Dyadobacter chenhuakuii: one gene and its partner. The protein of the gene in region 1 interacts with the protein of each later gene in a pairwise test. Links are inferred from orthologs where the notes say so. Each region holds a gene or a part of one and is shown on either strand. Other genes may lie near its edges. The genes, in order: priA and NFI80_RS14975.

Evidence for each region.
Region 2: the proteins of priA (region 1) and NFI80_RS14975 interact in binary tests that used the Escherichia coli proteins (3 or more experiments, as listed by UniProt). The link is inferred for Dyadobacter chenhuakuii from one-to-one orthologs.

Annotation. Positions count from the first base shown.
Region 1 is NZ_CP098805.1:4,935,492-4,938,934, reverse strand. Bases 220-3,329 are described here. They hold priA (replication restart helicase PriA), read left to right. Parts: upstream 220-583; coding sequence 584-3,076; downstream 3,077-3,329. Other genes in these bases: pyk (pyruvate kinase), read left to right, coding at 3,103-3,329; NFI80_RS20635 (aminotransferase class IV family protein), read left to right, coding at 220-511. Outside these bases: more of NFI80_RS20635, read left to right, coding at 1-219; more of pyk, read left to right, coding at 3,330-3,443.
Region 2 is NZ_CP098805.1:3,632,131-3,635,297, forward strand. Bases 120-2,953 are described here. They hold NFI80_RS14975 (single-stranded DNA-binding protein), read right to left. Parts: upstream 1,860-2,953; coding sequence 1,380-1,859; downstream 120-1,379. Other genes in these bases: NFI80_RS14970 (transporter associated domain-containing protein), read right to left, coding at 120-1,244; NFI80_RS14980 (Gfo/Idh/MocA family protein), read right to left, coding at 1,921-2,953. In the rest of the region: more of NFI80_RS14970, read right to left, coding at 1-119; more of NFI80_RS14980, read right to left, coding at 2,954-3,126. UniProt on the Escherichia coli protein: Plays an important role in DNA replication, recombination and repair. Binds to ssDNA and to an array of partner proteins to recruit them to their sites of action during DNA metabolism. Acts as a sliding platform that migrates on DNA via reptation.

The DNA of each region.
Region 1 (3,443 bases):
CCACGAACTTTGGGGTTATTCCGATTACTGGAACTTGTCCGAACTCCTCATTATCCCCGACCATGTTGACCATACGCTGCACAAATGCCGCGTTTCATACAGCCAGGAAATAGAAGTCGTCAAATGGGAGCCATACGCATATAGGAACATCCGCAAAATCCGGCGCGTATATCACGACGCCATCGATTACCGTTACAAATACGAAGACCGCGAAGAACTTAACACCCTTTTCGCCCAACGAAATGACGCCGACGAAATCCTGATCATCAAAAACGGCCTGGTAACCGATTCCCTTTACGGCAATGTTGCTTTTTACAATGGAATTACCTGGGTTACCCCCAATTCACCGCTGTTACCAGGCACGCAACGAGCGTTTCTACTGGAATCGGGGGTTATTAAAGAGGAGAGGATTAGCGAAGATGATCTTGCCAATTTTAATAAAATAAGGTTGTTCAATGCAATGATTGGCTGGGAAAATGCAGTGGAGTTGGGGATTGATTGCATTGATTAGTGCTGATTGCAGACCATCCGTGCGATTAATCGTAACTTTGCACGTTAATTTATTAAACATTCCCCGCAGCCAATGGCCTCCCTTTTTGAGGAAGAAACTACTTTTTTTGCCGATCTGATATTGCCGGTTCCGATCCCTTCTTTGTTTACTTACAGGGTTCCCAGGGAAATGAGCGGGATGATTAAGGTGGGGGCGCGGGTGATTGTGCAGTTTGGACAAAAAAGGGTAACTACGGCGGTTGTCGCTCACATACATTCGAATCCGCCTTCCAAATACCAAGCGAAATACATTCTTGAACTGCTTGATGATGAACCTATTGTCACAAAGCGGCAGCTTGAATTGTTCAATTGGGTTTCGGAATATTATTTATGCAATATTGGAGATGTGCTTAACATTGCGCTTCCGGCGGGACTGAAAATCACAAGTCAGTCACGGATCCAGATCAATCCTGAATTCGCTCATGATGACCTGCTGACAGATCAGGAGCGGATTGTGGTTGATGAGATCAAAAAGCACCAAACCCTTTCCTATGAGGAGGTTGAGCGGCTTTTGCAGCGTTCCAACATAACGGCAATCATCAAATCGCTGGTCGGCAAACGTGCCGTTATCCTTTTTGAAGAGGTTAAAGAACGATATAAGCCGAAAGTTGTTCGAAAAATCAGATTAAATGCTGCTTACACGTCCAATGATGCACTTTCCAAATTGGCAGGCTCGCTGGATAAAACGCCGAAGCAGCAGGAAATTCTCCTAAAATATTTAAGTTACATTCCAGTTTATAACAATCCTGATCTAAATCAAAAAGGGCTTGACAAATCCATTTTTAGCCAGGATGACAATGTTTCCGATGCTTCGCTGAACACGTTAATTAAAAAGGGAATCTTCGAACAATTTGAAATTTTCATTTCCAGATTTGACGACATTCCAGCCAGCAATGCGGTCATTACATTGACGGAAACGCAAAAAATAGCCTCTCAACAAATCCACGAACTCTTTACAGAAAAGGAAGTTGTGCTATTGCACGGCATAACCGGCAGCGGCAAAACCGAAGTTTACATTGAACTGATCAAACAAGTCCTGGAAAGTGGCCTGCAAGTTCTGTTTTTGTTACCCGAAATTGCCCTGACTACACAAATCGTTGTCCGGCTGCGGAAGGTTTTTGGTGACACAATGGGCATTTATCATTCCAAGTTTTCTGATAATGAGCGTGTTGAAGTTTGGAAAGGCATTTTGGATGGAAAGTTTCAGTTTGTTGTCGGCGTTCGTTCTGCCGTTTTCCTTCCTTTTGATAATCTTGGTTTAATCATCGTTGACGAGGAACACGAAACTTCGTACAAGCAACATGATCCGGCGCCGCGCTACAATGCGCGTGATGTGGCTGTGATCATGTCCTATATGCATAAGGGCAAAACGCTGCTTGGATCCGCAACGCCTTCATTAGAAAGTTATTATCATGCGCAAACGGGCAGATATGGGTTTGTAGAAATGAAGCAGCGATTTGGAAATGCAGCGTTGCCGACCTTCGAATTAATTGATACAAAAAAGGAAAAGAAGTCGAAGAAGATGAAAAATGAGTTTTCATCTGTGCTGATTGATCATTTAAAATTAAATCTCCAAAATAAAGAACAGACCATTCTTTTCCAGAACCGCCGCGGTTACTCGCCATATCTGCAATGTGAAATCTGCAACTGGATTCCTGAATGTGCGAATTGTGACGTGAGCCTGACTTATCATATGAAAGCCGGCGAAGTGCGCTGCCATTACTGCGGTCATAAAGAAGAAGTCCCACGAACTTGCCCGCAATGCGGTTCAACGCAGGTAAAAACGATGGGTTACGGGACGGAAAAGATTGAAGATGAGATCCATTCGATGTTTCCGGAAGCCCGTGTGCAACGCATGGATCTGGATACGACAAGGGCAAAAAACGCTTATCAACAGATCATTTCGGAGTTTGAGGAAGGCGGAATCGACATTTTGGTCGGCACACAAATGGTGAGCAAAGGCCTTGATTTTGACAATGTTAGCATTGTAGGGATTTTTGATGCGGACCGGATGATCCATTTCCCTGAATTCCGTGCTTCGGAACGGGCGTTCCAAATGCTTACACAAGTCAGCGGCAGAGCGGGAAGGCGCGCCGAAAAGCCTGGAAAAGTGCTTATTCAAACGAGTAATCCTGGCCAAAAGCTGCTGGAAAAGATCATTAACAACGATTACGAAGGCATGTATGCGGATGAAATCGAGGAGCGTGAAAAATTCCACTATCCGCCTTTTACAAGGCTTATAAAAGTGACGGTTAAGCACGTCGACGAAGCCACTTCGAGCAAGGCTGCCAAGATCCTGGCAGACAAACTGACGGCCAACCTGGGAGCCAGCCGGGTTCTCGGACCGCAACCACCGCTGGTGGAAAGAGTAAGAAATCAGTTTTTGTTCGACATTCTCATTAAACTTGAACGAGAAAAGATTAATTTTAAGGCGGCAAAGTCATTTATACAAGAAAAGGTTATTGATATTTTAACCGATAAGACGCTCAAAAGCATCCAGGTCGTGATTGACGTGGATTGTTTATAAAAATCATTTTTACTGCATATTAATCTATGTCTTCCAAAAAAACCAGAATTGTTGCTACCGTAGGTCCAGCCTCCGAAACAAAAGAAACATTGTATGCATTGGCAAAAGCCGGGGTAAACGTTTTTCGCCTTAACTTCTCTCACGGCTCTCACGCTGATCACCTCCAAAGATTAAACACCATTCGGGAAATCAACGAAGAGCATGGTTTAAACCTCGCTATTCTGCAAGATTTGCAGGGACCAAAGATCCGTATCGGCATGGTTGCCGAAAAAGATGGCGTTCTGATCGAAGCAGGTAATAAATTGATACTTTCCAACACAGAAGTGTTGGGAACTGCTGAAAAAGTTAGCACGCCATACGACGGCAT
Region 2 (3,167 bases), 1.3 Mb from region 1 along the record:
TGTGTCGCCATTTCGCCTGTGCGCGGCAATCTTGAAAACAATTCGAGGAGCAGGCCTGCTAATGACTCATTATTGCCCCTTACTTCGTCAAAATAATCCGTTTCCAGGTTCAGAAGTCGACAAAGGTCGCTGATGGAAACTTTTCCTTCGAAAACGTAAGTGTTATCGTCTACCTGGGTGTAATTCACTTCATCATCCTCGTCATATTCATCATTGATATCACCGAAAATCTCTTCAATGATGTCCTCTAGTGTGATTAACCCGCTCGTCCCGCCATATTCGTCCACGACAATGGCCATATGCACACGGCGATTCTGAAATTCCTTCATCAGATCATCCAAATGCTTGCTTTCCGGGATGAAATAAACCGGGCGCAGCAATTTTTGCCAGTTGAAATGTTCGTCTAAATGAATGTGCGGCAACAAATCCTTCACATTCAAAATTCCCTCAATGTGGTCCAGGTCATCCCGGTAAACCGGCACCCGCGAGTAACCCGATTTATTTATTTTATCCATCAATTCATGGAAATCCAGCTCAATATCGAACGCGGTAATGTGCAGACGCGCCTGCATGGCCTTCTTAGAATTGGTCTGACGGAAATTGGCCAGTCCCCGTAAAAGGTCGGTTTCCTCTTCACTTTCCGCTTTTGCTTCCAGTCGTTCGGTTGTGATTTCGGCTCCTTCCGGCGTAAGCACGCCAAATGAATAGCCGAGCTTCATAATAGGCTGCGCAAGTGGCTGACAAATCTTGATCAGGAAATTGGTAACGCCCGAGATCTTCGGAATAAACTCCAATGCACGCCGCGCCGCATTGTAACGAACCATTGCATCCAGCCAGATCCATAGCGCAAGACAGCCAATGGAAATCCACTTGTAAACATTGTTCGGATCGTCCTGAATGTGAATCCAGGCAATGCGTGCTGCCAAAAGTAGGGCGAGCATCGTAATCCCACGCTGAATCAGCGAAAGGGCAAGCTGCTGAATGCGGTTTGGAAGCGTGCTTTCGGTGTCACTTTTTCGTTCCCAGGGATTTTCCAATGCACCGGAGGCAGCATATGCGGCGCGGACGCCGGAGAGAAACAGGGAAACCAGGAAGAGGAATATAACCAGGATGAGGTCGTAGGGCGCAAGGAAATCAGTGGGTATAATGACTCCTGCAAATAAAGTTTGCGTACATCTTTGGGGGACGGTAATCCCCGTACGCGTTCGGGCAAGCGGATCGTCGCTGTCTGCTGTTTCTTTCACGAATAGGTTTGGAAAAGTTTGCAATAAACTTTCGTTTAAATAAATGTAGCGATTCTGTTCAAAAATATTATTCCAATGTGCTCTAAATGTCGAAATAAATCCTTTTTGAACAGAATAGCTGGCAAATGTAGCGGATCAGAACGGCAGATCGTCATCATCATTCCCGGCTGCCAGTGATGGCGGGATCGGGTCGGATGATCGAGGTGATTGCTGTGCTCTGGGTTGTGAAGATTGTTGTGCATAACCGCCGCTGCTCTCGCCGCCGCCAGACCCAGGTGCGCCCGGACCGCCCAGCAATGTCATGCTGTTTGCGCGGATCGTAACGCCGGTTCTTTGCTGTCCTTCTTTGTCCGTCCAGCTGTCGGTGCGGATGCGGCCTTCGATGTAAACCTGGTTTCCTTTCTTCAGATATTTTTCCGCCACTTTGGCCAATCCTTCCCAAAGCTCAATGCGGTGCCACTCCGTATTATCGACGCGTTCGCCGCTTTTGTTGGTGTATGATTCTGTTGTTGCAATGTTGAATTTAGCCACTGCCGAGCCGCTTTCCAGATATCTAACTTCGGGATCGCTGCCCAGATTGCCTATCAAAATGACCTTGTTAACGCTTCCTGCCATGATTTCTAATTGTGGATGATTTGTTTAAGTTAATATTAAAGATACGGATGTAAAAGCACTTTCAAATATCCTGTTCGCTGATTTTGCCCGTAATTTTATGTTTCAAAATTAATTTATTCCGCCCGTCATGCGTCATTTCCTGTTTGATCAAATAATATTCGTCATTATAGGAAGTGTAGTTTGAAGGTTTGGTCACGCCTTCCTGTCCGCGCCAGACCGGCAGTTCCACTTTTTCCCAAAGCTTGGTTTTCGCGGATTTGTAAGCTGCATCAATCACTGCATTCACAACATAGCCATCATAAAAAGTTTCCGCCGCTTCCCTGCCATTTTCCACGGCATTGAACATATCGGTGAACATATGGTTGTAGCCCAGATCATTCACCTCGTCCCCCACCGGAAACAGCCAGCCTGTATTGCTTTCGGCCTTTTCAGCTACGTAATCCTCTCCTTTTCCATCTGCATTCTGCCCTGTTGTAAACATTTCAAAACCCGTCCGCAGGAAATTGTTGATCCAGATCGTGCCTTCGGTTCCCATGACTTCGTCGCGCAGGTCCATGCCGCCACGAAAAGTCCAGCTCACTTCAAACTGCCCGATAGCGCCGTTTTCATATTTTACCAATGCAATCGCATGATCCTCAGCATCAATAGGTTTCACCTGCGTGTCCGCCCAGCACATGACTTCAACGGGCTTAATGTCCTTACCAATAAAATTGCGTGATATTTCAATGCAATGACAGCCCAAATCCAGGATGCAGCCGCCGCCGGCCTGCTCAATGTCCCAGAACCATTCACTATGCGGACCAGGATGCGCTTCACGCGATTTTGCCCAGATAATCCTTCCTAATGAGCCGTTTTTGACACTTTCGAGCGATTTTAAAAACTTTGGCGTGTAACAAAGATCTTCCAGATAACCTGCAAAAATTCCTGCTTCCTCTGTCGCCCTCATCATCCGCAATGCCTCCGCCGCATTGCGCCCGAGTGGTTTGGTAGAAATAACGGCCTTTTTATGTTTCACGCAAAGCTTAACTGCCTCTTCATGAACATTATTAGGCAACGCAATGCACACCATATTCACATCCGGGTGCGCAATCACTTCTTCCATACTGGACGACCAGAAATCGCAGCCATAGTCTTTGGCGAACTTTTGGGCACTTTCATCACGCCGTGCGTAAATGGCAACCACCCTATCCCGGCCCCGCTGCCCATGAATGGATTCAGCATAAAATCGTCCGATAAAACCGGAACCTAACATTGCAATTTTCTGCATAATCTTATCTTGAAGTTGTTTAGGAATAAATTTAAATGGCC